One region of the Bradyrhizobium ingae genome, then DNA from elsewhere that is predicted to be linked to it. Evidence: predicted binding sites of a transcription regulator. Region 1 holds the regulator's gene; each other region holds the start of a gene.
What was found. Region 1 encodes PhoB, which activates phosphate uptake and scavenging genes when phosphate is short. Its sites were predicted from a motif close to TGTCATNNANCTGTCAT; they were not measured.

Region 2: a site for PhoB is predicted at 5,258-5,274, ahead of ACV1FX_RS05530 (Orn/Lys/Arg family decarboxylase). Genes of this name have one in related genera too.
Region 3: a site for PhoB is predicted at 4,118-4,134, ahead of ACV1FX_RS06925 (OprO/OprP family phosphate-selective porin). Genes of this name have one in related genera too.

The regions. Positions count from the first base shown of each region.
Region 1 covers NZ_JBVUBB010000015.1:101,311-110,833, forward strand. Annotated here, with positions in the region: gene ACV1FX_RS21970 (Hsp33 family molecular chaperone) at 1-232, opposite strand, end outside; gene argF (ornithine carbamoyltransferase) at 561-1,484, opposite strand; gene ACV1FX_RS21980 (acetylornithine transaminase) at 1,484-2,692, opposite strand; gene ACV1FX_RS21985 (GcrA family cell cycle regulator) at 3,150-3,662, shown strand; gene phoB (phosphate regulon transcriptional regulator PhoB) at 3,746-4,453, opposite strand; gene phoU (phosphate signaling complex protein PhoU) at 4,468-5,184, opposite strand; gene pstB (phosphate ABC transporter ATP-binding protein PstB) at 5,196-6,014, opposite strand; gene pstA (phosphate ABC transporter permease PstA) at 6,011-6,856, opposite strand; gene pstC (phosphate ABC transporter permease subunit PstC) at 6,858-7,847, opposite strand; gene pstS (phosphate ABC transporter substrate-binding protein PstS) at 8,028-9,038, opposite strand; gene ACV1FX_RS22020 (ATP-binding protein) at 9,182-9,523, opposite strand, start outside.
Region 2 covers NZ_JBVUBB010000003.1:108,634-118,156, forward strand. Annotated here, with positions in the region: gene ACV1FX_RS05505 (thiamine pyrophosphate-dependent enzyme) at 1-46, opposite strand, end outside; gene ACV1FX_RS05510 (thiamine pyrophosphate-binding protein) at 55-612, opposite strand; gene ACV1FX_RS05515 (hydroxyacid dehydrogenase) at 869-1,918, shown strand; gene ACV1FX_RS05520 (hypothetical protein) at 2,039-2,251, shown strand; gene ACV1FX_RS05525 (GNAT family N-acetyltransferase) at 2,271-2,831, opposite strand; gene ACV1FX_RS05530 (Orn/Lys/Arg family decarboxylase) at 2,856-5,213, opposite strand; gene ACV1FX_RS05535 (GYD domain-containing protein) at 5,417-5,752, opposite strand; gene ACV1FX_RS05540 (hypothetical protein) at 5,747-5,968, shown strand; gene ACV1FX_RS05545 (Lrp/AsnC family transcriptional regulator) at 6,139-6,618, opposite strand; gene ald (alanine dehydrogenase) at 6,763-7,878, shown strand; gene ACV1FX_RS05555 (hypothetical protein) at 8,112-8,438, shown strand; gene ACV1FX_RS05560 (flavin-containing monooxygenase) at 8,417-9,406, opposite strand; gene ACV1FX_RS05565 (hypothetical protein) at 9,413-9,523, shown strand, end outside.
Region 3 covers NZ_JBVUBB010000003.1:394,293-403,815, forward strand. Annotated here, with positions in the region: gene ACV1FX_RS06910 (Bug family tripartite tricarboxylate transporter substrate binding protein) at 1-817, opposite strand, end outside; gene ACV1FX_RS06915 (zinc-binding alcohol dehydrogenase family protein) at 906-1,919, opposite strand; gene ACV1FX_RS06920 (winged helix-turn-helix transcriptional regulator) at 2,043-2,420, shown strand; gene ACV1FX_RS06925 (OprO/OprP family phosphate-selective porin) at 2,464-4,056, opposite strand; gene ACV1FX_RS06930 (DegQ family serine endoprotease) at 4,375-5,781, shown strand; gene ACV1FX_RS06935 (replication-associated recombination protein A) at 5,778-7,112, shown strand; gene ACV1FX_RS06940 (RluA family pseudouridine synthase) at 7,164-8,363, shown strand; gene ACV1FX_RS06945 (hypothetical protein) at 8,395-8,709, shown strand; gene ACV1FX_RS06950 (hypothetical protein) at 8,868-9,314, opposite strand; gene ACV1FX_RS06955 (ATP12 family chaperone protein) at 9,389-9,523, shown strand, end outside.

The sequences.
Region 1 (9,523 bases):
AGCCGAGCAGCGTGGTCAGCACGATGGCCTCGCCGAGCAGCTTGCCGACCGGCGCGGGGTAATCATGCTTGGTGAGGATATCGTCGAGCTCGGGCCCAAGCCGGGTCAGGCGTCCGCGCACGTCGAGCGCATCGACCTCAAAGGGCAGCACTGCATCGTCGACGGGAACGGAAGATGGCGCGCGAACCGGGCTTTCGAGCCCGGCCTTGATATCAGGGGATTGGGAGACCATGGCGCTCTATCTGGGGTCGGAGGGGGTGAAATGGAAGGGGGCGGGGCAACCCAACCCGGACGCTGTTTTGATCGCAAACGATACCGCAAATTCGGTGTTGCCCCGGGGCGCGCATAGCGCGAGCCCGGGGCCCATAACCACAGGATTGTGTTGTGGCGCGAGATGACAACTCCGGGTCGTCACCAAACCACCCCTGTTGGCTGTGGATCCCGGATCTGCGCTCCGCTTCGCTGCGCTTGTCCGGGACGACGACCGAACATGAGGCGAAAGCAACTCCATACTGCCGTCGTCACGGATTTCTCACTATCGTCCGCCGGACGACAACCAATCACTTCACCGCGTCAAAGCACCAGGCCAGAATGCCCTTCTGCGCGTGCAGGCGGTTTTCGGCCTCGTCGAACACGACCGACTGCGGACCGTCGATCACCTCGTCGGTGACCTCCTCGCCGCGATGGGCGGGCAGGCAGTGCATGAACAGCGCATCGGGCTTGGCGAGCGACATCAGCTTGGCGTTGACCTGGTAGGGCTTGAGCACGTTGTGGCGGTGCTCGCCTTCCTTGTCCCCCATCGAGACCCAGGTATCGGTGACGACGCAATCGGCGCCGCGGACAGCCGCCTCCGGATCGGTGCCGAGCATGATCGGGGCGCCCGTCGCCTTGACCCAATCGCGCATCGGCTTTTTCGGCGCGAGCTCCGGCGGGGTCGCGATATTGAGGTTGAACTTGAAGCGCTCGGCGGCGTGCGCCCAGGAGGCAAGCACGTTGTTGTCGTCGCCGGTCCAGGCCACCGTCTTGCCCTCGATCGGACCGCGATGCTCCTCATAGGTCATGAGGTCGGCCATCACCTGGCAGGGATGGGAGCGCCGCGTCAGCCCGTTGATGACGGGCACGGTCGCGTTCGCGGCAAGCTCGAGCAACGCATCGTGATTGAGGATGCGGATCATGATGGCATCGACATAGCGCGACAGCACGCGCGCTGTGTCGGCGATGGTCTCGCCGCGGCCGAGCTGCATCTCGGCACCCGTGAGCATGATGGGCTCGCCGCCGAGCTGTCGCATGGCGACATCGAACGACACGCGCGTCCGCGTCGATGGGCGCTCGAAGATCATCGCCAGCGTCTTGCCCTCGAGTGGCTTGACCGGCTGATGCGCCTTCTGCTTCGCCTTCATCGCGGAGGAGGCGGCGAGCATGCTCCTGAGCTCGGATAGCGGCAGCTCGTTAATGTCGAGAAAGTGCTTGGGCGTCTTGCTCATCAGCTTGCCGCCCGTGCCTTGAGATTCGATTCAATCGCCGTGCAGGCGCGCTCGAGCCGTGTGACGCCCTCCTCGATCTCCGCTTCCGTGACGATCAGAGGCGGCAGGAAGCGCACGACATTGTCGCCGGCGCCGACAGTCAGAAGTTTTTCCTCGCGCAGCGCCGTGACGAGATCGCCAGAAGGCACCACGGCCTTGATGCCGACCAACAACCCCTCGCCGCGCACCTCGCTGACGACGTCGGGGTGACGGTCGATCACGGCGGCGAGCTTCTGTTTGAGCAGCAGCGACATCTTCTGCACGTGATCGAAGAAGCCGGGCTTGAGCATGACGTCGAGCACGGCGTTCGCTGCCGATACGGCGAGCGGATTGCCGCCGAAGGTCGAGCCGTGCGAACCGGGCGTCATGCCGGAAGCAGCCTCGGCCGTCGCAAGGCAGGCGCCGATCGGAAAGCCGCCGCCGAGTGCCTTCGCAAGCGACATCACGTCCGGGGTCACGCCGAGGCGGCGATGCGCAAAGAGATCGCCGGTGCGGCCCATTCCGGTCTGCACCTCGTCGAACGCGAGCAACAAGCCATGTTCGTCGCAGAGCTGGCGCAGCGCGCGATAGAAGGCAGGAGGCGCCGAGCGCACGCCGCCCTCGCCCTGGATCGGCTCGATCAGGATGCCCGCGGTCTGTGGGCCGATCGCCTTCTTGACGGCTTCCAGATCGCCATGCGGCACCTGGTCGAACCCGTCCATCGGCGGACCAAAGCCTTCGAGATATTTCGCGGACCCCGTGGCGGCGAGCGTTGCCAGCGTGCGGCCGTGGAAGGCGCCCTCGAAGGTGATCATGCGGTAGCGCTCGGGATGGCCCTTGGTGGCGTGATAGCGGCGCACCACCTTGATCACGCATTCCATCGCCTCGGCGCCGGAATTGCAGAAGAACACGAAGTCCGCAAAGCTCTCGTTGCAGAGCCGGATGGCGAGCTTCTCGCCATCCGGGCTCTGAAACAGGTTCGACATGTGCCAGAGCTTCGTGGCCTGCTCCTGCAGAGCCTTGACCAGGGCGGGGTGCGCATGGCCCAGCGCATTCACAGCGACACCCGATGTAAAATCGAGATAGCGCTCCCCGTTTGTCGCGACCAGCCAGCAGCCTTCGCCGCGCTCGAAGCCGAGCTCGGCCCTGGCGAAAACGGGAAGCAGATGCGTCGCGGCGCTCTTGTTCATGGCGGTCACTTGGATGTTGAGGCCGGCTCACGAGACTGCCTTGCGCAGCGCATCATTGACCTGCCCGGAAAACGAAACGTGCCGCCTTTTAAGGGCGGCACGTGTCACTATTTTATGCCTGGAAAAACCGCTGTCAATGCCGCCAGAAGGCCCTGCAAGGCACGCGATCCGTAGTCTTGCGGTGGCGATTTTAAGTTCTTTTAGCGACGGAACATGTGGACGCGGAGCCGCAGACTCTTGCGCGGGAGTCACGCCATATTGTAGCGTTTCCCCCGTCAGATACGACATCTCGTGCAGCAGTTCTGATCCTCTGAGTCCTCTTGTACCGGCGTAACGTTCAGGTGCGTTTTTCGCGCCCGGCGAGCCTTAAGGGATTCTGATGGCACGGGTTTTTCGAAGCTTAGACATCGCCACGCGGCCCCAAGGATTGAGGGTGCGCGGCGAGGGGAAGGGTGCAATGACGGTTTTGACCTGGTCCGACGATCGCGTCGAGCAATTGAAAAAGCTCTGGGAAGCCGGGCTTTCGGCCAGCCAGATCGCTGCCGAGCTCGGGAACGTGACGCGCAACGCCGTAATCGGCAAGGTGCACCGGCTGGGCCTGTCCGGCCGCGCCAAGAGCCCGTCCTCGGCGGCTCCCCGGCCGCGCAAGGCGCGCCCCGCACAGCACATGATGCGGGTGAGCCGCCCGATCTCCCGCGGCAACACCGCCCTCGCCCAGGCCTTCGAGGTCGAGGTCGAGCCCGATCCGATCACCTACGACAACGTCGTTCCGATGAGCCAGCGCCTGTCGCTGCTCGAGCTCAACGAGGCGACCTGCCACTGGCCGGTCGGCGATCCCTCGAGCCCGGATTTCTTCTTCTGCGGCGGCAAATCGCTCTCGGGCCTGCCCTATTGCGCGCAGCATTCGCGCGTTGCCTACCAGCCGGCCGCCGACCGCCGCCGCGCACCGGCCAAGCCGGGCACGCGCTGAGCTCAGCCACAAACGACAACGTCCCGGCGCAAGGCCGGGACGCCTGGTCGAGGAATGTCAGCGCGCTATCCGGCGCGTTTTTTTTACGTCTGTTCCGCCTTCGCAAACCGATCATCCAGCGCGTAGCCGGCGCCGCGGACGGTGCGGATCGGGTCCTGCTCGCGGCCGAGATTGAGCAGCTTGCGCAGGCGCCCGATGTGGACGTCGACGGTGCGCTCGTCGATATAGATGTCGCGGCCCCAGACACTGTCGAGCAGCTGCTCGCGCGAGAACACGCGGCCGGGATGCTCCAGGAAGAACTCCAGGAGGCGATATTCGGTCGGACCGAGGTCGATCGGCCGCCCGGAGCGCGCGACGCGGCGCTTCTCGCGGTCGAGCTCGATGTCGCCATAGGCGAGGATGGACGCAAGCCGCTCTGGGCTCGCACGCCGCAAAAGGCCTTTCACGCGTGCCAAGAGCTCCGGCACCGAGAACGGCTTGACGATGTAGTCGTCCGCACCGGTCGCAAGTCCCCTCACCCGCTCGCTCTCTTCGCCGCGTGCGGTAAGCATGATGATCGGGAGCTGCTTGGTGTCGGGACGGGTGCGCAGGCGGCGGCACAGCTCGATGCCGGACAACCCCGGCAGCATCCAGTCGAGCACGATCAGGTCCGGAATGTGCTCCTTGAGGCGGGTGTCGGCGTCGTCGCCGCGCATCACCGTCTCGACATCGTAGCCGTCGCCTTCGAGGTTGTAGCGCAACAGCTCGGTCAGCGCTTCCTCGTCCTCAACAACCAGAATGCGTGCGCCCATGGCGTCGTCGCTCCTTAAGTGTTCGGCACAGTCGTGGCGAAGGTGGTCATGTCGCCCTTCGGACGCTTGTCCGCGATGGCCTGACCTTCGATCATGTAGAAGACGGTTTCGGCGATGTTGGTCGCATGATCGCCGATCCGCTCGATGTTCTTGGCGCAGAACATCAGGTGGATGCAGAACGAGATGTTACGCGGATCCTCCATCATGTAGGTGAGGAGCTCGCGGAACAGCGAGGTGCAGATCGCGTCGACTTCCTCGTCGCCCTTCCACACCATCATCGCCGCCGGCAGGTCATGCGCGGCATAGGCGTCGAGGACCGACTTGACCTGCTGCTGCACGAGGTCGGTCATGTGTTCCAGGCCGCGGAACAGCTTCAGCGGATGGAAATCGGTCTCGAGCGCGGCCACGCGCTTGCCCATGTTCTTGGCGAGATCGCCGATCCGCTCCAGATCGGTCGCGACGCGCATGGCGCCGACGATCTCGCGCAGGTCGACCGCCATCGGCTGGCGGCGCGCGATCGTGAGCACGGCGCGCTCCTCGATCTTCTTCTGCAGCGCGTCGATCTCGGCGTCGGTCGCCACCACGCGCTGGCCGAGCGCGACGTCACGGCGGATCAGCGCATCGACGGAATCGACGATCATGCGCTCGGCAAGGCCGCCCATCTCCGCAACGAGCCGCGTGAGCTCCTGCAGGTCGGTGTCGAAGGCCTTTGCGGTATGTTCAGAAGCCATTTCCTGTCTCCTCAGCCGAAGCGGCCGGTGATGTAGTCTTGGGTACGCCGGTCGCTGGGCGACGTGAAGATCTTGCTGGTCTCGTCGAACTCGATCAACTCGCCGAGATACATGAAGGCGGTCTTGTCGGAGACGCGCGCCGCCTGCTGCATGTTGTGGGTGACGATCGCGATCGTGTAGTTCTCGGCAAGCTCCTGGATCAGTTCCTCAACCTTGGCGGTCGAGATCGGATCGAGCGCCGAGCACGGCTCGTCGAACAGGATCACCTCGGGACGGACCGCCACGGTGCGGGCGATGCAGAGACGCTGCTGCTGGCCGCCGGAGAGCGACAGGCCGGAGGCGTTGAGCTTGTCCTTGACCTCGTTCCACAGCGCGCCGCCGCGCAGCGCCTTCTCGACCCGGTCGTCCATCTCCGACTTGGAGATCTTCTCGTAAAGGCGGATGCCGAAGGCAATGTTCTCGTAGATCGTCATCGGGAACGGCGTCGGCTTCTGGAACACCATGCCGACCCGGGCTCGCAGCAGGTTGAGGTCGAGCTTGGAGTCGAGGATATTGGTCTGGTCGAGCATGAGTTGACCGGTGGCGCGCTGGCCCGGATAGAGGTCATACATCCGGTTGAAGATGCGCAGCAGGGTCGACTTGCCGCAGCCGGACGGGCCGATGAACGCCGTGACGCGGTTGGTGCCGAGCGTCATGTTGATGTTCTTCAGCGCGTGGTGCTCGCCGTAATAGAAATTGAGGTTGCGCACCGTCACCTTGGCCGGAGCCTCGGGCAGTATCGGCGAGGCCTGACGCCCTGTGGAACTTACGGAAACGGACAGATCGCTCATTTTGCAGTCCTCTCGGCGCCTAGAATGCGCGCGCCAATGTTCAGGGCAAGCACGGTCAGGGTGATCAGCAGCGCCCCACTCCAGGCCAGCTGCTTCCAGTAGGCGTAGGGGCTCTGCACGAAATTGTTGATGGTCACCGGCAGGTTCGCCATCGTCTTGTTCAGGCTGAGGCTGAAGAACTGGTTCGAGAGCGCGGTGAAGAGCAGCGGCGCGGTCTCGCCGGCGACGCGGGCAGTCGCCAGCAGCACGCCGGTGATGAGGCCGGAGCGCGCCGCGCGGTAGGCGATCCGCTTGATCACCAGCGAGCGCGGCAGGCCGAGCGCGGAAGCCGCTTCGCGCAGCGCGTTCGGCACCAGCAGCAGCATGTCCTCGGTCGTGCGCAGCACCACCGGGATCACGATGACGGCGAGCGCCAGCGCGCCGGCGATTGCCGAGAAGCCGCGCATCGGCACCACCACCGCGCCATAGATGAACAAGCCGATGATGATCGAGGGCGCAGACAAAAGGATGTCGTTGATGAAGCGGATCACCGAGGTCAGCTTGTCGTTGCGGCCGTATTCGGCGAGATAGGTGCCGGCGAACAGGCCGAGCGGCGCGCCGATGCCGACGCCGATCACGGTCATGATGATCGAGCCGACGATGGCGTTGCGCAGGCCGCCCTCGGTCGAGCCCGGAGGCGGAGTGTCCGCGGCGAAGATCTGAAGGTTCAGACCGGTGAGGCCGTTGTAGAGCAGCGTGATCAGAATCAGCGCGAGCCAGGTGACGCCGAAGGCGGCGGCACCGATGCAGAGACCGCGGATGACGATGTCCTTGCGGCGGCGGCGTGCATAGATCGGGTTCATGTTAGTTCCCCGCCTTCTTTTCCAGCCGCAGCAGCATCAGCCGCGCGCCTGCGAGCACGAAGAACGTCAACACGAACAGAAGCAGGCCGAGCAGGATCAGGCCGGACTGATGCAGGCCGTCGCTCTCGGCGAACTCGGATGCGATCGCCGCCGAGATCGTGGTGCCCGGCGCGAAGATCGAGGACGAGATGCGGAAGGAGTTGCCGATGATGAAGGTCACCGCCATGGTCTCGCCAAGCGCGCGGCCCAGCGCCAGCATGACGCCGCCGATAATGCCGACGCGGGTATAGGGGATCACCACGCTGCGCACGACCTCCCAGGTGGTGCAGCCGACGCCGTAGGCAGCCTCTTTGAGCACCGGCGGCACGGTCTTGAACACGTCGACCGAGATCGAGGTGATGAAGGGCAGCACCATGATCGCGAGGATCAGCGAGGCGTTGAACAGGCTGAGATAGGATGGTGGGCCGGCGAAGATCGCTCCCAGCACCGGAACGCCGTCGAACAGCTTGATCATGAAGGGCTGGAAAGTGTTGGCCAGGAACGGGCCCAGCACGAAGAAGCCCCACATACCGTAGATGATCGAGGGAATGCCGGCGAGCAGTTCGACCGCCATGCCGATCGGGCGGCGCAGCCATTGCGGGCAGAGCTCGGTGAGGAAGATCGCAATGCCGAGTCCGACGGGAATGGCGATCAGCATCGCAATGAAGGAGGTGACGAGCGTGCCGTACATCGGCCCGAGCGCGCCGAGCACCGGCGGATCGGCCGACGGCGCCCAGCGCTGCGTCCACAGGAAGGAGAGGCCGTATTCTTTCATCGCCGGGAAGGCACCGACGATCAGCGACAGGATGATGCCTCCCAAGATCAGGAGCACCGAGATCGCGCTGAGCCGCGTGATCCAGTAGAAGGTCACGTCGCCGAGCTTGAACGCGCTCAGGGCCTTGGCGCGATCATACGGTCCGGCGTCGTCGACGATATCGCTCTGAACGGCCATCTCTGCCACGCCGATCCCCTGTACCAGTTTACTTACGCTTATTGTCGGTCTCGTGCCCCGGATGCGGCGCAACGCGAAAGCGGCACGACGCTGATCCGGGGCATCAAGGTCTACCGGGTCCCGGCTTAGCGGTGCGTCATTTCATGCCGCACCGCATCCGGGACACGAGAGCCGTTTCGATCAGCTCTTGATCTCAGCAGCCCAGGTCTTCTCGATCAGCTGGACGACGCTGTCGGGCATCGGGATGTAGTCGAGCTCCTCGGCCGCCTTGCCGCCGTTCTTGAACGCCCAGCGGAAGAACTTGATGGCTTCCTGCGAGGCGGCCTTGTCGGTCGCATCCTTGTGCATGAGGATGAAGGTCGCCGCGGTGATCGGCCAGGACTTGTCGCCGGGCTGGTCGGTCAGGATCACGTAGTAGCCGGGCGCCTTGGACCAATCGGCGTTGGAAGCGGCCGCCTGGAACGCCTCGACCGTCGGCTGCACCGGCTTGCCGGCCTTGTTGACGAGGCCGGTGTAGGTCAGCTTATTCTGCTTGGCATAGGCGTACTCGACATAGCCGATCGAGTTCTTGGTCTGGCTGATGTTGCCCGACACGCCTTCGTTGCCCTTGGCGCCGACGCCGACCGGCCATTCGACCGCCGTGCCCTCGCCGACCTTGCTCTTCCAGTCCGCGCTGGCCTTGGAGAGGTAGTTGGTGAAGTTGAAGGTGGTGCCCGAACCGTCGGAGCGGCGCACGACCGTGATCGCCTCGGAAGGCAGCTTCACGTTCGGATTGAGCTTCTTGATCGCGGCATCATCCCACTTGGTGATCTTGCCGAGATAGACGTTGGCGAGCGTCTCGCCGTCGAACACCAGCTCACCGGCCTTCACGCCCTCGATGTTGACCACGGGAACGATCGCGCCCATCACCATCGGCCACTGCGCGAGGCCATCCTTGTCGAGCTGCTCGGCCTTGAGCGGAGCGTCGGTCGCACCGAAGGTCACGGTCTTGGCCTGGATCTGCTTGATGCCGCCGCCGGAGCCGATCGACTGGTAGTTCAGGCCGTTGCCGGTCTCCTTCTTGTAGGCGTCAGCCCACTTCGAATAGATCGGGAACGGGAAGGTCGCGCCGGCGCCGGTGATGTCGGCAGCGAAGGCCGACGTCGATGCGGCCATCAAGCCAGCAGCGACGATGGTTTTGATGAAATTCATGCTGGTCTCCATAGTGGGGAGCGAAGCGCCATGCGCGCCCGATCGCGCTCCCGCGCCGCCCCTTTAGGAGCAGTCGGTAGTGCTTTTACGAAGGTTTCATGACAGTCGGATGACAGGCTCAAGCGACTGAAAAGGCTTGCTTTTCAGCTTGAGGCGGGGGGCCTGACCTGGGGAAAACAGGCGGTGAAAGTGGCGCCCTGCTTGAGCACGCTTTCGATCAAAAGCCGGCCGCGATGCCGGTTAACAATATGTTTCACCAGCGATAATCCAAGGCCCGTCCCGCCCTGCGAGCGGCTATCGCCGACGTCGACCCGGTAGAAGCGCTCGGTCAGCCGCGGCAGATGTTCCGGCGCAATTCCGGGTCCGAAGTCACGCACCATGACGCGGATTTCCGGCGAGCCGTCGGCTGCCGTGACCATGGTGAGCGAGACGATCACCCGCCCGCCCGAGGCGCCGTATTTCAGTGCGTTCTCGATCAGGTTCTC
Region 2 (9,523 bases), on a different contig from region 1:
TGTCGAAGCGGTTCATCACCTTGGTGTTGCGGGTGGTCGCGTTCATGGCCGATCTCACTTGTCAAAGACCTTGCCGCCGGTAAGCAGCGGGTTGAGGATCAGCGCCACCGGCGCCTGTGTGGTGACGGCCTGCTTGATGGAGCGGTCGGTGATGAATTCGAGCTCATCCAGCCGGGTGATGGTGTGATGCTCGAGCGCGAGCGAGTCCAGCACCGGGCGCATGGTGCGGCAGACCAGCGCCTGGCCGTAGTTGAACTCGCCAAGCGTGCCGCGTTCGGACACGAACATGATCAGCGGGATCTGATAGGGCACCGCGAGTGAGGCCAGCACGTTGGCGAGCGTCGCAAAGCCGGAGGTCTGCATCAGCACGGCGCCCCTCCGTCCGGCCATCCAGGCTCCGGTAACGATGCCGACGGCTTCCTCCTCGCGCGCTGTCGCAAAGGTCCTGAAAAACGGGTCGGCATGCAGGGCCTTGATCAGCGGCGTGAGCACTCGATCCGGCACGTAGGGCACTAGGCTGACGTCGTTCCGTTTGAGCGTCTGCAGCACGATGCCGTGCCAGCTTTGCTCGGTGGAAGACGCCTGGGGTGTGTGCTGCTCCACGATCGTCATCTCGTCGTTCCTTCCGCGACATCCTTTTTGTCTTAATGCGGTGCCGCTTCATGGGCACCTTGGTGCCGAACTTGACGCGGCGGGCGGGATTGTCAACATGTCCGAACCGGCACGGTGGTCTGCGCTCGCTGCGCTGCCATGGCCGATGTTGCCGTGTCATAAGCAATCCAACGAGAGCAAGGGGAGGACGGCATGGGTGGGGCGCAGTTCGCGCCGTTCCCGCGACGCCTCCATGTGAGGAGCCGGAAGTCTTTCGATGTCCGTCAACACCAAGCGCGTCTTCTACGTCAAATATCTCGCCCATCCGATCTATGTCGACGTCCTGAAGGCTCGGGGCGACGTCCGGCTTGATCGCATCGAGAATGAAAGCCCTGAGGAATTCTACGCGCCGATCTTGGAGGCCGCGCACGTCTATCAGATCGGCGCTGCGCGCGACGAGATCGCCTCGCATTTCCACGTTCAGGCCGACCTGTTGAAACGAGCACCGAACCTGCTGATCGTTTCCTCCAACGGCGCCGGCTTCGATCCTGTTGACGTCGAGGCCTGTACGGCGGCCGGTGTGCTCGTCGTCAACCAGTCCGGCGGCAACGCCCATTCGGTCGCCGAGCACGCGCTCGCGATGATGCTCACGCTGTCGAAGCGCATCATCCAGTCGGACCGCCGTCTGCGGCGCGAGCGCGACGTCAACCGCAATGATCTCATCGGCAACGAGGTCGGGGCCAAGACAATCGGCATCGTGGGGCTCGGCAATGTCGGCCGACGCATCGCCGCGCTCTGTAACACCCTCTTGGGCATGAAGGTTCTTGCTTACGATCCCTATCTTTCGGCCGACGAGATGGCCGCGCGGGGCGGGGAGAAGGTGGAGCTCGACGACCTCCTGCGCCGGTCCGACTTCGTCTCGATCTCCTGTCCGCTGACCAAGGAAAGTCGCGGCATGATCGGCGTGCGCGAATTTTCGCTGATGCAGCCGCATGCCTATTTCGTCACCACCGCGCGCGGGTTCATCCATGACGAGGACGCGCTGCTGCAGGCGCTGCGCGACCAGCGCATCGCCGGCGCCGGCCTCGATGTCTGGTCCAAGGAGCCGCCGCCGCCCGAGCATCCGCTGCTTCAGTTCGACAACGTGTTGGCGAGCCCGCACACCGCGGGCGTGACCCGCGAGGCCCGCCAGAACATGGGACGCATCGCCGCCGAGCAGGTGCTGGATGCACTTGACGGCAAGCGGCCGCCCCGCATCATCAATGCCGAGGTCTGGCCGCATTACGCCGAGCGCTTCCGGAAGACGTTTGGAATCACGCCGGGATAGGGCGGGGCGGCTGACAGATCGAGGTGGAATCCCCGACGATCAGTTTGATCCCGGTCAAAATCTCCTTCCCATGAAAATGCAAAATGGGATTAGAGTGCCGCCGGGGCAGCAGGAGGTCCCATGTCACGCTATGTCGTCAGGTTCATGAAGGACGTGCTCGGTGAGTACGGCCGGCAGAGTGAGGTCTGCCAGGGAACCCTGGAAATCGACGCTTCCTGCGAAAGCGAGGCGACCGAGCAGGCCAAGCTGAGATTCTGCAAGGACCAGGCGTTGCATCACTGGTCCCTGCATGCGGATCGCATCCATGTGAGGGCGGCCGATTTTCCGTCGTGAGGCGGAGGTTCGGCAGCGTTCAGCGGCTGAGGATTGACGTGGGCGGCGGTGCGGTCGCGCCGGCGCCCAGCGATCGCTGGACCATGACGGTATCGGACCAGCGGCCATGGCGGTAGGCGACCCCGGACAATAGCCCAACCCGGGCAAAGCCGAATTTTTCGTGCAGTGCCAACGAAGGCGCATTGTCCGCGTCGATATAGCCGATCATCTGGCGGAAGCCCGCCGCGGCGCACGCGTCGACCAACCCCTGAAGCAGCAGGCGTCCGACACCGCGACCGAGATGGTCGTGATGCACGTAGATCGAGTGCTTGGCGGTGTAGCGATAGGCGGGACGTTTGCGAAACAGCACGGCATAGGCGTAGCCGATCACCTCGCCGCGCCAGGTCGCGACCAGGTGGGGCAGGCGCGTCTGCCTCAGGTTCTTGCGCCGGTCGCGCAGATCGTCGGGTTCGGGCGCGCCGGTGCCCTCGATGTCCTTCGCCACGCCGTGGCGGACGTGATGGCGGTAGATCGCCAGCATCGCCTCGACATCGGCATCGCGCGAGGGTCGGACCAAGACCGGGTCGTCATCCTCGCGCATCAGGCCTGCTCCATTCATCGATCGCTACTCGGCGACGACGTAAGTGTAGAGCCCGATCCGGCCGGCGGCGTCGACCTCCTTGTAGACACCCTGGATTTCGACGTCGAAGCCCGGAAACGTGTTGAAGCAGGTCTCGAACATCCTGAGATAATCGATCATGGGTTTTGCGCGTTCGGTGAGGCGTTCACCGGGCACGATGGTGGCGATGCCGGGCGGATAGACCACGAAGGGTGTCGTCGCGATGCGGCCGGCGATGGCCTCGATCGGCAGATAGTCGACATCGTTGCGGATCAGGCGGCGTGCGGCGTCGCGCGGCGATAGCGCGATCTCCGGGAGGTGCTCGGGCAGGAACTGCCGCGCCTGGAGCGCACTGACGTCGGCCTTGCGGAAGAAGCGGTGCATCTCCGCGCAGAGATCACGCAGCCGCACGCCGGCATAGCGCGCCTGCCGGCGCTGATAGAATTCGGGAATGGCGTCCGCCAGCAGTGCATTGTCGTCGTGCAGTTTCTTGAACGCGACCAGCCCCGAGATCAGCGTGCCCGCCTTGCTCGCCTCGACGCCCGGCGTCAACAGGAAGAGCAGGGAGTTGAGGTCGTTCTTCTCGGCAACGATACGGTTTTCGCGCAAATACTGCGCGACGACGGGAGCGGGGATGCCGTGCTCGGCGTACGTGCCGGTGGCGCGGTCGAAGCCTGGCGTCAGCAGCGTCAACTTGTTCGGATCGGTCATGGCAAAGCCCTCGGTCACGCCGGGGAAGCCATGCCAGTTGCTGTCGGGGCCGAGTTGCCAAAGCGCGGGATTGGTCGCTAGCTCGTCGGTCGATAGCGTCTCCCAGGCGACGTTGTGCGCCGCACCCGGCCGGCTCACGTCGGCAATGGCGACGCGATCCGGAACGAACGGTTCGAAGAACCAGCGCCGCTCGACGTTCTGTTCCTTCTCCTCGAACTCGCGGCGCATCGCGCGGATCTTCTTGCGCAGCTCGATGCCGAGGCGGATCGTATCGTCCCACAGCACTTCGCCCGAGCGACCCTTCATCATTTGCGCGCCCACGTCGAGGGAAGCGAACAACGGATAGAACGGCGAGGTCGAGGCGTGCTGCATGAAGCTCTCGTTGAAGCGGCGGTGCTCGACGCGCCGCTTCTGGCCGCGGATGTGACGATCCCTGATGTGGATCTGGGATGCCTGCGAGAAGCTCGCGAGTTGCTTGTGGGTCGATTGCGTCGCGATGATGCCCGGCGCGTCCGGCGTCAGCCCCGACAAGCCCATGGCGAAGCGCCCGGCATAGAGCGGATGGAATTTCATAAAGCCGGCCCAGGCCTCGTCGAACAGGATGTAGTCGCAGAGATGGCCGATGCGATTCAGGATCATTTCGGCACTGTGGATGGTGCCGTCATAGGTGCACTGCTCGACGACGGCGACGCGGAACGGACGCTCCTTGCGCCAGGCGTCGCGATCGCTGACCAGCGGGTGGTTGCGGATCGCTTCGCGCAGCGTCTTCTCGTCGAGCGCCTCCCAGCGCATCGGTCCGATCAGGCCCCACGCGTTGCGAATGGTCGGCACGTAGACCGGTATGCCGCCGTTGATCATCAGTGCGCCGTGATGCGCGGCCTTGTGATTGTTGCGGTCGAACAGCACGAGATCGCCGTCGGTGACGAGCGCACCGAGCGCAACCTTGTTGGAGGTCGAGGTGCCGTTGAGCACGAAATAGGTCTTTTCCGCGCCGAAGATCTGGGCTGCCTCCTTCTGCGCTCTCAGCGCCGGTCCCTCATGGGTGAGGAGATCGCCGAGATCGAGCACGGAATTGTCGAGATCGTCGCGGAACACGGACTCGCCGAGATGCTCGACGAAGACACGGCCGATCGGGCTGCGGCTATAGAACATGCCGCCATTGTGGCCGGGGCACGTCCAGAGCTGGTTGCCTTCCTCGGCATAGTCGACCAACGCGCCGAAGAACGGCGTCTTGAGCGTCTCGGCATATTGCTTCAGCCGGCTGATCAGGTTCTTTGCGATGAAGGGCGGCGTCTCCTCGGAGAGGAAGACGTAGCCATCGATGAAGTCGAGCACCTCGACCGGCAGATCCTCGAACCGCTTGCGGCGAATCAGCAGAATGATCGGGAAGTCGAGGCCGCGGCGCCGCATCAGGTTGATCAGGGCGGCGGTCTTGCCCTCCAGCCCCTTCTTGCCCCAGTCGACCACCATGCAGCCGATTGCGGCGTCTGTCTGCACCGCGATCTCCGCATCCTCGAGCTTGCGGGCTCTCACGACCTCGAAGCCGGAGCGCTGGATCTCCTCGATGATCTGGTTGAAGCGGATGCCCTCTAGATCGTCGGCATCGAACACCGGAGCTGCGAACAGGAAGTTGAAGCGCTTGAAATAGTCCATGATGGGTCCCGAATCTGCGAGGCCAACAGGTCTCGGCACATTCGATGACAATTAGATGACAGGAGAGCTGGATGACGGGCGCCTGGTGCGGAGGCCGCGACGCGGCCTCTCCTTCATTCGACGAGAGGTGGGCGGGGCGCGTCGGCAGTGAGCGCGCCGCCGCTCGCGACGGTGGAGCGGCGGCTTCGCATCTGGTTCAGATTTTAGCTGCCCGGCGGGCTATAGGAGGAGCGCAGCTTGGCTGCGTTCTGCCGCACCTGCTTGATCTCATCCTGCGTGAACAGTCGAGTGAGCTTTACGTTCTGCAGGGTGCCGGCGGTGACGGTCAGGCCGGATATGGCCGGAGCCGCACTCGGATCGGGAACGTCGAATATCACCAGAACGCCGGGCCCGTCGGCCGCAACGCTATACATCGAGATCAGCTTTCCGCCGGCCGCTTCGATGAGTTTTCTCGCCGCCTCCTGGCGATCAGTCGCGGGGTTCTCCAAAATGGCGTTGAGAGCGCGTGGCGTATATTGTCCGGTGAGGCAAAAATGCATGGGATGTCCTCCTTCCGAGGTGATGGCAACAAAAATTCGTGCCGTTCCGAGCTGGTCGTCACGGTCGCAGTATCTGAAATGATGAAAGTTGCGCTGCCCGCCGTAGGCACAAAGGCCGCCAATAACTGCCGCGATTTCGGCACATCACGGGAGCGGCTCTCCGGCACGATACATCAGCCAGCAAATGGTCGAAAGAAGATTCGCGCGATTGCGTGATGCAGCTCATGAGCTGTATCGCCGCGGCGGTTTGGAAGTATTCGTTCGTGCGTTTAACGGATCGCGTTGATTGTCTGCGATATTCAAGCAAGGAGGTATCGCGATCCTGCATGCCGCCGGCTTGAGAGCACTCGAGACAACGGGAGGAGGCGAGGAGCGAGAGGCTCGTGCTAGCGCTTCACTTCGCCGAACACGACGGTCGGTACCGCGCGGTTGACGACTTCGCGCAGGGCGAAGCTTGATTGCACCCGAGCGACGCGAGGCAAGCGCGACAGCTCGGTGCGGTGGATGCGCTCAAAATCCTGGATGTCGCGCGCGAGCACGATCAGGATGTAGTCGTCGGTGCCTGACATCAAGAAGCAGCGCACGACGGAGGGGCATTTCACCACCTCGGCCTCGAAAGCCTTCAGCGCCTCCTCGCTCTGACTCTCCAGCGCGATCCGTACCAACACCGTCGTGGTCAGGCCGAATTGTCCGAGATCGAGCGCGGCCTGGTAGCCGTGGATATAACCGTCATCCTCCAGAGCCTTTTGCCGTCGCGCCAGCGCCGTGCTTGACAGGCCGATCTTGTTGGCGAGCTCGGTATGACTGGCTCGCGCATTGGTGGTGAGTTCCGCGAGGATGGCGAGATCTTTTCGGTCGAGGGCCAAAGTTTCGTTTCCAGCGTGGAAGGGACAATTGGCGCCGGAAACCGGCGTTCGGGCGTCGAAACTAGCTGATATTTGCACGAAACCAAACCAGCCTGACCGTTAACATGAGGAGGAAAATCAAGACGTTAAGACAAGGAGCTCGCCATGCGCGTTGGTGTTCCCAAGGAGATCAAGGTCCAGGAATATCGCGTCGGGCTCACCCCGGGCGCTGTTCGCGAATATGCCGCGGCCGGACATGAGGTCTGGGTCGAGACCGGCGCGGGCGAAGGCATCGGCGCCTCCGACGAAGTCTACCGCAAGGCGGGTGCGGCGATTGCGGGTAGCGCGCGAGATATATTCGCCGAGTCCGAGATGATCGTGAAGGTGAAAGAACCGCAGCAGAGCGAGTGGACACAGCTTCGCGAGAACCAGATCCTCTTTACATATCTTCACCTCGCACCGGATCCTGCGCAGACCAAGGGGCTGCTCGCTTCCGGCTGCACCGCCATTGCCTATGAAACCGTCACTGACGCGGGCGGCCACCTCCCTCTGCTCGCGCCGATGAGCGAAGTTGCCGGACGTCTCGCAATCGAGGCGGCTGGCGCCGCGCTCAAGCGTTCGGCAGGCGGACGTGGTGTGTTGCTCGGCGGCGTACCCGGCGTGCTGCCGGCGCGGGTCGTCGTGCTCGGCGGCGGGGTCGTCGGGACCCAGGCGGCACGCATGGCGGCGGGTCTTGGTGCAGAGGTCACCGTGATCGATCGCTCCATTCCGCGTCTGCGCGAGTTGGACGACATATTTCTTGGGCGCGTGCGCACGCGCTTCTCCACGATCGAGTCCGTCGAGGACGAGGTGTTTTCCGCCGATGTCGTGATCGGCGCTGTGCTGGTGCCCGGTGCGAGCGCCCCGAAACTGGTTACGCGCGCGATGCTCAAGTCGATGCGACCGGGCGCCGTGCTGGTCGATGTTGCGATCGACCAGGGTGGCTGCTTCGAGACCTCGCATCCGACGACCCATGCCGAACCGACCTATGATGTCGACGGCGTCGTGCACTACTGTGTCGCGAACATGCCGGGCGCGGTGCCGGTCACATCGAGCCAGGCGCTGAACAATGCCACGTTGCCATTCGGGTTGATGCTCGCGGACAAGGGCTTTGCCGCGGTGCTGGAGAACCTCCATTTGCGCAACGGCCTCAATGTCTATCAGGGTCGTATCACCAACAAGGCGGTGGCGGAGAGTCTCGGTCTGCCGTTCTCGCCGGTCGACAATAACATGGCCGCTTAGGTGCCATGATGTCGGGCCTGATGGATCACACGGCAATCAGCGTGGTGCTTCAGGGTTGTACTCAGGTAATTTGCTCTTTTCACGCCTTTGGCAAAAGTTCCTCGGCGCGCGAGAAAAATCTTGTGATCACGAATCCGTTCACATAGTCGCTAAATTTCCCCGAAATCGTCACATCGGGGTTAGGTTACTGGCATTCATAGGTACGATCCGCCTCCTCGAACGGAACGGTTCGAATGCTTGACGTTCTCATCCTGATCTCGATCGTCGCGATATCGTTCGCCGCCGGATTCGGCACGCGCGATCTCATCTCGCGAAAACGCCGTGCCAACTATTTGAAGTTGGAACCGTACGTTCGATCATCGAAGCGGTCGTCGCAGCCCCCGGCGTTTCTCGTTCGCCAGCCGAAGCCGCAGGCGCCGAGGATCAGCGCGGTCGACGGCGTCGGTGTCGCGCCAACGCCGCCAGGACCCGTTTTGCAGACACCGACGTCGCAAGCCTCCGCATCGCAGGTCGCCGCCGACCCCGAGCGCCGTCAGGTTCACGCCTTCGTCAGGCGATAGCCGCCGAGATCGGGATCGTGCGTCATCCGCCAGTAGTCCACGAACCGCCGCGGCATCGCTGAGAACACCCGGCCGTTTGAATTGCGGTAGTAGGTGGTCATGCCCGGATGGGTCCAGATCATCGCCTCGTGCTCGGTATCGACCTTCCGGATGTAATTGTCGTGCACATCCTGACGGACGTCGATGGCGGCGACACCGTTCTCCATCATCTCGACAAGACAGGCCGAGATGTAGCGGCTCTGGCATTCCGACTGGAAGATCACGCTGCCGCCGTGTGCCGGTCCGGAGTTCGGGCCCAGCATGCAGAAGAAGTTCGGGAATCCGGGGACGGTGAGGCCGAGAAATGCAGTCGGATTGTCGCCCGCCCAGGCGTCGCGGAGAGTCTTGCCGTTGCGACCCATGATGTCGAGGCGTGCCGCCATCTCAGTGACCTTGAAGCCGGTCGCGACCACGATGATGTCGGCCGCGCGTTTCTCGCCGTCGGATGTCACGATGCCGTCGCGATCGACATGATCGATCGCGTCGGTGACCAGCTCGACGTTGCCGCGCGTCAGCGTCTTGAACCAGTTGTTGTCGAGCAGGATGCGCTTGCCGTAAGGCGGATAGGTTGGCACGCATTTGGCCGCCAGGTCTGGGCGGTCCTGCAGTTCGGAGAGGATGAAGTCCGTCAACTCCTGGCGATGCCGGTCATTGCCCTTGTTGACTGCGCGCTCTGGATGCGGCCAGGCAGGATCCTTGCGCAGGAATGGCAACAGCCCGTCGCCATAACGCCAGAACATGTTGAAGCGGTACCATTGCACATAGAACGGCAGGTGCGCGAGCAGCCAGCGCGCTCCCTCTGTAATTGGATCGAAATAGCCCTTCACCGGTCGCGCCCATTGCGCGGAGCGCTGGTAGACGGTGACGGAAGCGACGCGCGGCGCGATCGACGGCACGAGCTGCATCGCGGTTGCGCCGGTGCCGATCACCGCGACATGCTTGCCGTCGATGTTGATGTCGTCCTGCCACAGCGCCGAATGGAGGATCCCGCCCTTGAAATTCTCCTCGCCCTTGAAGCGGGCACGGGAGGGATCGTTGAGCTGGCC
Region 3 (9,523 bases), on a different contig from region 1:
GCTTGTCGCGAACCGCCGTTGGCAGGCCTTTGGGGGCGACCACGGCGCCCCAGGAGGCGAAGTCGATATTGGGATAGCCCAGCTCGGCCAAGGTTGGCACGTCAGGCAGGAACGGTGTCCGCTTGCCCGAAAACACCGCGAGCACCTTGACGGTGCCGGCCTCGATCTGCGGCTTGACCGCGATCACGGTGTCGACATGGTACTGGATGTGCTTGCCCATCAGGTCATTCATCGCGGGCGCACTGCCCTTGTAGGGCAGGTGGACCATCTTGATCCCCGCGCTGGCCTTGAACAACTCGCCGGCGAAATGCGAAACGGTGGCAACGCCGAAGGATGCGAGCGACAGCTTGTCCGGATTGGCCTTCGCCTCGGCGACGAGCGCGGCCACGTCCTGGATCGGGTTGTCGCGGTAGGTGACGAGCACGAGCGTGATCTTGCCGACCTGTCCCAGCGGTTCGAAATCTTTGGCGCTGTCGTAAGGCACGCTCTCCTTGACGGCCGCCGGCAGCGTGAACGTCGAGTTCGAGCTGAAGAAGATATTATAACCGTCAGGGGCCGCACGTGCGATCTCCTTGGCGGCGATGGTGGTGCCTCCGCCCGGACGGTTGAGGATGATCACGGGCTTGCCGAGGCGTGTCTCGAGCTCACTGCCGATGATGCGGCCGACGACGTCGGAGGCTCCACCCGGAGGATACGGGACAGTCAATTGCAGCGCCCTGTCGGGATAGCCGTCGGCGAGCGCGAGTGAGGTACAACTTGCCAGCGAGACCGCAGCAAGTGCCGCCGCCAAAACCGTTCTTTTCGTCCAGATGTTCATTCAGCCCAATCCCTGCATGTCCTCGGTCAATCCGACCGAGGACACATCGTAGCAGGGTGGACCGGCCACTTGAAAGCGGCCGATTGACCTACCACCCCTCGAGCACGATCTTGCCGCGTGACTTGCCGCTTTCGAGCAGCGCATGCGCGCGCTTGAGGTTGGCGGCGTTGATCGTGCCAAAGGTTTGGCCAAGTGTGGTGCGCAGCACGCCCTTGTCGATGAGATCGGCGACGTCATTGAGCAGGTGGTGTTGCGCGATCATGTCAGGTGTCTGGAAGGAGGAGCGTGTGAACATCGATTCCCAATGCACCGAGATCGCCTTGCCCTTGAACACGCTCATGGTGAATTCAGGAGGATCGTCGATCAGGCCGAACCTGCCCTGCGGTGCCATGATTTCGGCAATCGCCTTGTAGTGCTGGTCGGTGAAGGTGAGGCTTGCCGCCAGCCCGACCGGTGGCAGCTTGAGTTTCTCGATCTGCTCCTTGATCGGCTTGCCGTGATCGATCACCGCATGCGCGCCAAGATCGAGGCACCATTTCTGCGACTCCGGCCGCGTCGCGGTCGCGAGCACCGTGAGGCCGGTGAGGCGGCGCGCAAGCTGGATCAGGATCGAACCGACGCCGCCGGCGCCGCCCGTAATCAGGAGGGTGCGCGGATCGACGCTCTTGCCGGGCACGGCGCCGAGCCGATCGAACAGCAACTCCCACGCGGTGATGGAGGTGAGGGGAAGGGCCGCAGCCTGCGCGAACGAGAGCGATCCTGGCTTGCGGCCGACGATGCGCTCGTCGACCAGATGGAATTCGGCATTGGTGCCCTGGCGCAGGATCGAGCCCGCATAAAACACCTCGTCGCCCGCCTTGAACAGCGTGACATCGGGCCCAACCGCATCGACCACGCCGGCGGCGTCATAGCCCAAAATCTTGACCTCGCCTTCGGGCGGGGCGGCGCGCTTGCGCACCTTGTAGTCGACCGGATTGGCCGAGACCGCCTTGACCGCGACGCGGATGTCGCGCCCCTTCGGCTCCGGCTTTGCCGTTTCGAAGTCGATCAGGGAGTCCTGCTCCTCGATCGGAAGCGATTTTTTGTAGCCGACGGCTTTCATGTCTCAAGTCTCCATCAGATGGTGAGATCGCCTTTCGGGTTAAGTGTCCGGGCGGCTCCGGTTTTGCAAGTACTGTCAAAACGGGGATATAGTCCCTGTTTGGATACTATCGGGAAAACACGCATGAAACGGCGCAATTTTGCCCGGCGTCCGGGCTGCTCGGTCGAGGCCACGCTGGACCTGATCGACGGCAAATGGAAGGGCGTGATCCTCTATCACCTCCAGAGCGGCACGCAGCGCTTCGGCGAATTGCGCCGCCTGATGCCCGGCATCACCCAGCGCATGCTGACAAAACAGCTTCGCGCGCTGGAGGAGGACAAGCTCGTCATCCGCAAGGTCTACGCGGAAGTGCCGCCGCGGGTTGAATATTGTCTCTCGGAGCTCGGCGAGAGCCTGCGGCCGGTGATCGATATTCTGAAAGCCTGGGGTGAGAGCCACCAGGCGCGGCTGTCCTGCGCGCCGCCGCCGGTGGTCGTGAGGAAGCCGAAGCGCGCGGCGTAAGAGATATCCGGGAGCGGCTGCGCCGCTCCCGGATCGGTTCGCGTCAGAACGCGAACTGCGTGCGCATGGCGACCGCGTCGAACTTCGAGCCGACATCCGCCGTCGAGACCGGCGAGGCCTGCCTGGACACCGTGCCATGCAGGTAATCGAGCATGAAGCGGACGTTGCCGTTGACGTACCAGTTGAGCGCCAGTGTGTAGACGTTCTGCCGTCCACCGGCGATGCCGGTTGCGGTCGCTAGCTGATTGTTGAGGTCGATCGTCGAGAACCGCCCTGCGATCTCCCACGCACCCCAGCCGCCGCCGTCGAGCGAGAAAGGATGTGCCGGCTTGATGCCGCCATAGGAGGCGGTCGAGGAATTGTAGGCGTGGTTCTCGCCGGTCAAGACGTAACCGGCCTGCGCATAGCCGCCCTGGAAGTGCAGGCTCGGCGCGCCGATCGGCGGCAAGCCGGTATTCGCGCTGCGATCGACGTTGTACCAGAAATACTCGCCCTGCAGGATCAGCGGTCCATACGTCGCCGCGGCCTCCATGCTGTAGACCTGCGCGCCCGAAGCATTGGCGATCGCGCCGGTCGATATCAGCGTCGTCGGATCGATGCGCAGCTCCGGTCGATCGCTCAGCGTCAGCGTCTGCGCGCCCGTGATCATGTTGCGCGGCGGCTGGATCAACCATTGCGCATCGGCGCCGAGATGCACCGAGTAGTCCTTGCCGCTGACGAGCTGGCCGGCGACGCGGGCCACCGCGCCATATTGCTCGCTGGTGCCGGCTGGCGCCGCGCTCGATGCGGAATGAATTGCGCCCGTGGCCGGACCCGTGACATAGGCGCCGGCCCAGAACACGTCATTCCACCAGCGCGTGCCCATCGTCGAGCGGAAGTCGCCAGCGGCGATGTTGGTTGCGATGACGCCGGACGAGGCGCGCTCCATGAACAGGATGTCGTTCGAGCTCGTGGCCTCGTCGAGCGTATAGGGGATGTCCATGATGCCGCCCTCGATCGCCATCTTGCCGCCGAAGGGCTTTAGTCCCGTGTAGCTCAGATAGGCGTTTTCGACGCCGGACACGCCGCCGCCCGGCAGCGATCCGGGAGCCGCACCACCAAACCCGTCCGATGTGCCGCCGAAATCGTAGACCAGCGCAAAATTCCAGTCGCTGAGGAATTTGCCGGTGAGGCCGATACGCGCGCGGCGGACGTTTTCGCCGCTGTCGAGCTTCTGCGGCACAGTTGCCGCGGTGTTGGGACGGTAGTCATAGCCGCCGACGTCCCAGTGCACCCGGCTCGTGATCGCGACGCAGTTCTGTTCGTCCGCGGTGCAGATCGTCGGCCGATTGTTCGGCATGGTCACGACGACACCGGATGGAGCTACCGGGCCCTTGACCGGAATGGCGGCTTGCGCGTTGGCAACCGCAGCCTTCGCTTCGGTTCTCGCCTCGGCCTTCGCCTCCGACTTGGCCTTCGCCGTGGCCGCTGCGGTCTGACTTTGCAGCTTGTCGAGCTTCTGCTCGAGCAGCTTCAATTGCTGCTTCAGAAGCGCGATCTCCTGTTCGCTGCTGTTTGCCGATTGCGCATGGCCTTGCGAGGCCACCAGCGCACCGGCGAGGCCGAGCGCAGCGCTTGTGAATCTGGTCCTGCTCACGTCATCCACTCCCTTGCTGATCAACATCCCCACTCACCACGGAGAGTCGTAAGAGCGCTTGATGACTGCTCCGCGACGATACACGTCACGGTTTACTGGTTCCTACTGATGCAAATTCGCACCAACCGAATCGTGTCTACCTCCACTCTGGAGGATGATGGGCGTCATGCCAATCCCGCGGGAGCGGCAAAATAGCCGTTGCTCACGCAGGACTTGCACGCCGGAGCAGGGAGAAAAGGGAGCGAATATTGGCGGCTGCCGCCCTTCTATTGGCGGTCGAACATGCCTATATTCCGGCGTCTTTTCCGAGAGGTAGGAATGTTTCGATTGATCCGTACCACTGCTATTGCCGCAAGCTGCGTGACCCTTCTGGGCAGCCTCGATCCTGCCGTCGCGCAGGACCGTCGCGTCCCGTCGTCTCCGGCGGAGATCAAGCTGTCCTATGCACCGATCGTGCAGCGGGTGCAGCCGGCAGTGGTCAACGTCTACGCCGCCAAGGTGGTGCAGAACCGCAATCCGCTGCTGGATGACCCGATTTTCCGCCGCTTCTTCGGCGTGCCGGGCCAGCAGCCCGAGCAGATGCAGCGCTCGCTCGGTTCCGGCGTCATCGTCGATCCCTCGGGTCTTGTCGTCACCAATGTCCACGTCATCGAGGGCGCCGACCAGGTGAAGGTGTCGCTCTCGGACAAGCGGGAGTTCGAGGCCGAAATCCTGCTGAAGGACTCCCGTACCGATCTCGCGGTGCTGCGCCTGAAGGATACCAAGGAGAAATTTCCCACCCTCGACTTCACCAATTCCGATGAGCTGATGGTCGGCGACGTCGTGCTCGCGATCGGCAACCCCTTCGGCGTCGGCCAGACCGTGACCCACGGTATCATCTCGGCACTCGCGCGCACGCAGGTCGGCATCACCGATTATCAATTCTTCATCCAGACCGATGCAGCGATCAATCCCGGCAATTCCGGCGGTGCGCTGGTCGACATGAACGGCAAGCTCGCTGGCATCAACACCGCGATCTATTCGCGCTCAGGCGGCTCGCAGGGCATCGGCTTTGCGATCCCTGCCAACATGGTACGGGTCGTGGTTGCCTCCGCCAAGAGCGGCGGCAAGGCGGTGAAGCGTCCGTGGCTCGGCGCGCGGCTCCAGGGGGTGACGCCCGACATCGCGGAGAGCCTCGGCCTGCGCTCGCCGACCGGCGCACTGGTCGCAAGCGTCGTGCCCAATGGGCCTGCCGCGAAAGCCGGCCTGAAATCTTCCGACCTGATCGTCGCGATCGACGGGCAGCCGGTCGATGATCTCAACGCCTTCGACTACCGCCTCGCCACCCGTCCGATCGGCGGTACTGCACAGCTCGACGTGCAGCGCGCCGGCAAGCCGGTCAAGCTCACGGTACAGCTCGAGACCGCGCCTGACACCGGCCGCAATGAGATCGTGATCACGGCGCGCTCGCCGTTCCAGGGCGCGAAGATCTCGTCCATCACGCCGGCGGTCGCCGACGAATTGCATCTCGATGGTGACACCGAAGGCGTCGTGATCACCGAGATCGGCGACGACACCACGGCCGCAGGCGTCGGCTTCCAGAAAGGCGACATCATCCTCTCGGTCAACAACCAGAAGATCGGCAAGACCGGCGATCTGGAGAAGCTGGCGGGTGCTTCGGCGCGGCTCTGGCGCATCACGCTGGTGCGCGGCGGTCAGCAGATCAACGTCACGCTCGGCGGATGAGCGCGAAGCGACCACAGGAGACGCCAACGCTCTTTGCGGCGGCGGGGCTCGATCACGATGCCCCGCATCCGCTGCCGGACCGCCTGCGCCCGCGTGCGCTGTCGGAGGTCGTCGGCCAGGACCACATCCTCGGCGCTGACGGCGCGCTGACGCGCATGCTGGAGACGCGCACCCTCGGCTCGCTGGTGTTCTGGGGGCCGCCCGGCACCGGCAAGACGACCGTGGCGCGGCTGCTCGCGGATGCCACTGACCTGCATTTCGAGCAGATATCCGCGGTATTCTCCGGCGTCGCCGACCTGAAAAAGGCGTTCGATGCCGCGCGCGCCCGCCGCGAGATGGGCAAGGGCACGCTGCTGTTCGTCGACGAGGTGCATCGCTTCAACCGCGCGCAGCAGGATTCTTTCCTGCCGGTGATGGAAGACGGCACGGTGGTCATGGTCGGTGCCACGACCGAGAATCCGTCGTTCGAGCTCAACGCGGCGTTGCTCTCTCGCGCGCGCGTGCTGGTGTTTCGCTCGCTCGATGCCGCCGCGATCGAGAAGCTGTTCGTGCATGCCGAGGAGGTCGAGGGTCGAAAACTGCCGCTCGATGCGGAGGCGCGTGCGGTGCTTGTGCGCATGGCAGACGGCGACGGCCGGGCGTCGCTGACGCTTGCCGAGGAAGTCTGGCGCGCCGCGCGCAAGGACGAGATCTTCGACGCCGCGCAATTGCAGGAGATCCTGCAACGTCGTGCGCCGATCTACGACAAGTCCGCAGACGGCCACTACAACCTGATCTCGGCGCTGCATAAGTCGGTGCGCGGGTCCGATCCCGATGCCGCGCTGTATTATCTCGCCCGGATGCTCGATGCCGGCGAGGATCCGCTGTTCCTGGCCCGCCGTGTCGTGCGCATGGCGGTCGAGGACATCGGACTCGCCGACCCGCAGGCGCTCGTCATTGCGAATGCGGCAAAGGACGCCTTCGATTTTCTCGGCCATCCGGAGGGCGAGCTCGCGATCGCGCAAGCCGTCGTCTATCTCGCTACCGCGCCGAAATCGAATGCCGTCTACACCGCCTTCGGCACGGCGATGCAGGTCGCAAAGCAGGCGGGCTCGCTGCTGCCGCCAAAACACATTCTCAACGCGCCGACCGGCCTGATGAAGTCGGAAGGCTATGGCGCGGCTTACGAATACGACCACGACGCGCCCGACGCCTTCTCCGGCCAGGACTATTTCCCGGAAACCCTGGGACGCCAGACCTTCTACGACCCGCCCGAGCGCGGCTTCGAGCGCGAGATCAGGAAGCGGCTGGACTACTGGGCCAAGCTGCGGAAGGAGCGGGGCTCGCGTTGATAACGGCCATTTCGTCGTGACGGGAGGCCGCTTTTAGGCTAGGCAGGCAGCATGAGCCGCCGCATCAAGAGAACCAACCCAAAGCCCCGTTCGCGCGATGAGCGCAAGGAGGCGCGCCCGTTCAAGGCGCGTAGCGCGCACAAGGCGGGGCCGCGGCCCGGCGGCAAGCCGGGTTCGAAGCCCCAGCGCTTTGCGTCCGAGCGGGCCGAGCGGCGTGCGCCAGAGCCGGTGGCGGCAAAGCCCGTCGAGGCACTGCTGCCGACCAAGGTGCAGACGGTCACCGTGACGGCCGACGAGAACAACATGCGCGTCGACCGCTTTCTGGAAGCGCGCTTCCCGGGCCTGTCGTTTTCCCACATCCAGCGCGTCGTGCGCAAAGGCGAGCTGCGTGTCGATGGCAAGCGCGTCGACAGCAAGGACCGGCTGGAGGAGGGGCAGAGCGTCCGCATTCCTCCGTTGAAGCTCGATGCGCCGAAGACGGCCGGCCCGCTGTCGGAAGCCGCGCAAAAGACGCTTGCCGCGCTCAAGGAGATGACGCTCTTTGAGGACGACGACGTCCTCGTGCTCAACAAGCCGGCGGGGCTGGCGGTGCAGGGCGGCTCCGGCACCACGCGGCACATCGACCAGATGCTGGAGGTGATGCGCGATGCCAAGGGGCAGAAGCCGCGCCTGGTGCATCGCATCGACAAGGACACTTCGGGCTGCCTGCTGATCGCGAAGACGCGCTTTGCCGCGACCCATCTCACCGGCGCCTTCCGCTCGCGTTCGGCGCGCAAGATTTATTGGGCGCTGGTGCCGGGCCTGCCGAAGCCGAAGCAGGGGCGCATCTCGACCTTCCTCGCCAAAGAGGAGAGCGAGGACGATACCATCATGCGCATCGCCCAACATGGCGATGAGGGTGCGAGCCACGCGGTGACTTACTATGCGGTGGTCGAGACCGCCGGCAACAAGCTGACCTGGGTGTCGCTGAAGCCGGTGACCGGGCGGACGCACCAGCTCCGCGCCCACATGGCCCATATCGGCCATCCCATCATCGGCGATCCCAAATATTTCAACATCGAGAACTGGGAATTGCCGGGCGGCCTGCAAAACCGGCTGCACCTGCTCGCGCGCCGCATCGTCATCCCGCACCCGCGCGGCGGCGTGATCGATGCCAGCGCCCCGCTGCCGCCCCACATGCAGCAGTCGTGGAACCTGCTCGGCCTCGACGCAACAAGATTTGATCCGATCGAGAACGCGCCGGAAGAATAGTTCGATTGCAAGACAATCGGGGGAATACGACATGTCCTCCATGAAGGTCGCGCTCTCCATCCTGGTGGTTTTAGCCGTGCTCTTGGCGGGGCAGGGCAGCTTCGCGCAGACGCTGGTGCCGGGCACCTCGCCGCTGTTGCTGCCGCCACCACCGCCTCCGCCACCGCCGCCGAAGATCGAGATACCAAAGGTCCCGCAGATCAATGCGCGGCCGAGCTACGATTACAGGCAGCCGCCGCGGCCCTCGTTCAGCGATCGCATCAGCAAATGCCTCGATGATGCCGCCGGGGCCGGCCTGAGCCCGGCCGATCGCGGCACGTATTCAGGGATGTGCGCGAACCGGTAGGTCATCTCGTCACATCCTCAGTCGTCATCGCCCGGCTCGACCGAGCGATCCAGTACTCCGAAACGGTTGTGATTGAATCGATAAGCTGCGGCGTACTGGATGCCCGCCTGCGCGGGGCATGACAGCGGCGAGTGTGACAGGGGCCCGCCACAGCTCAGCTAGTTCCTGAACTGCTCCAGAAACATCCGCAGGCTGTCATGCGGGCTCTCGACGTCGGTGATCAGCCAGCCTTCCGGCCCGTTGACAAGGATGAAGTTCAGGGTCACCCGGCGGCCGCTGTTGTCGAACAGCGCGGCGACGTAGGTCTTGTCGTATTGCTTGCGGAGGGTCGAGATCGCGATCGGGCCGAGGGTCCAGGTCGGGCTCTGCACCAGGAAATCGTAGGGTTCGCTCCGTGGGCCGCTCCAGGCCTTGCGCAGGCTGGGATCGAAGAATTGGCGTGCCGTCGCGGCATCCCGCGGCAGGCCTTTCGATAGCTCCGGCGCACCTCGCCCGTAATGGGCATAAACGTTGCGCACCAGCGATTCCGGCGAGCGGAAACCAGCCTCGGCGACGGTCGGCCAGAACCCGGCGAACAGGGCCAAAATGCCCGCGATTTCCTTCATGCCTGCCGCTCGCTTTATCGGCTGCCGGACTTACTTTAGAAGCCTAGCATCCAGGGATTGGGATCGAAAACCGAATGCGTGAATTGTTTGACGAGGTTGCGGGCCAGTCCCGGCTCGATCCGCAGGAGGCGGCCAGAGCCGCCGCCAAAGCCCCTTTGCGCAAGCGCTTCTATGTGGAGGCGGGCGTCGTGGAGGCCGAGGGCGGCTTC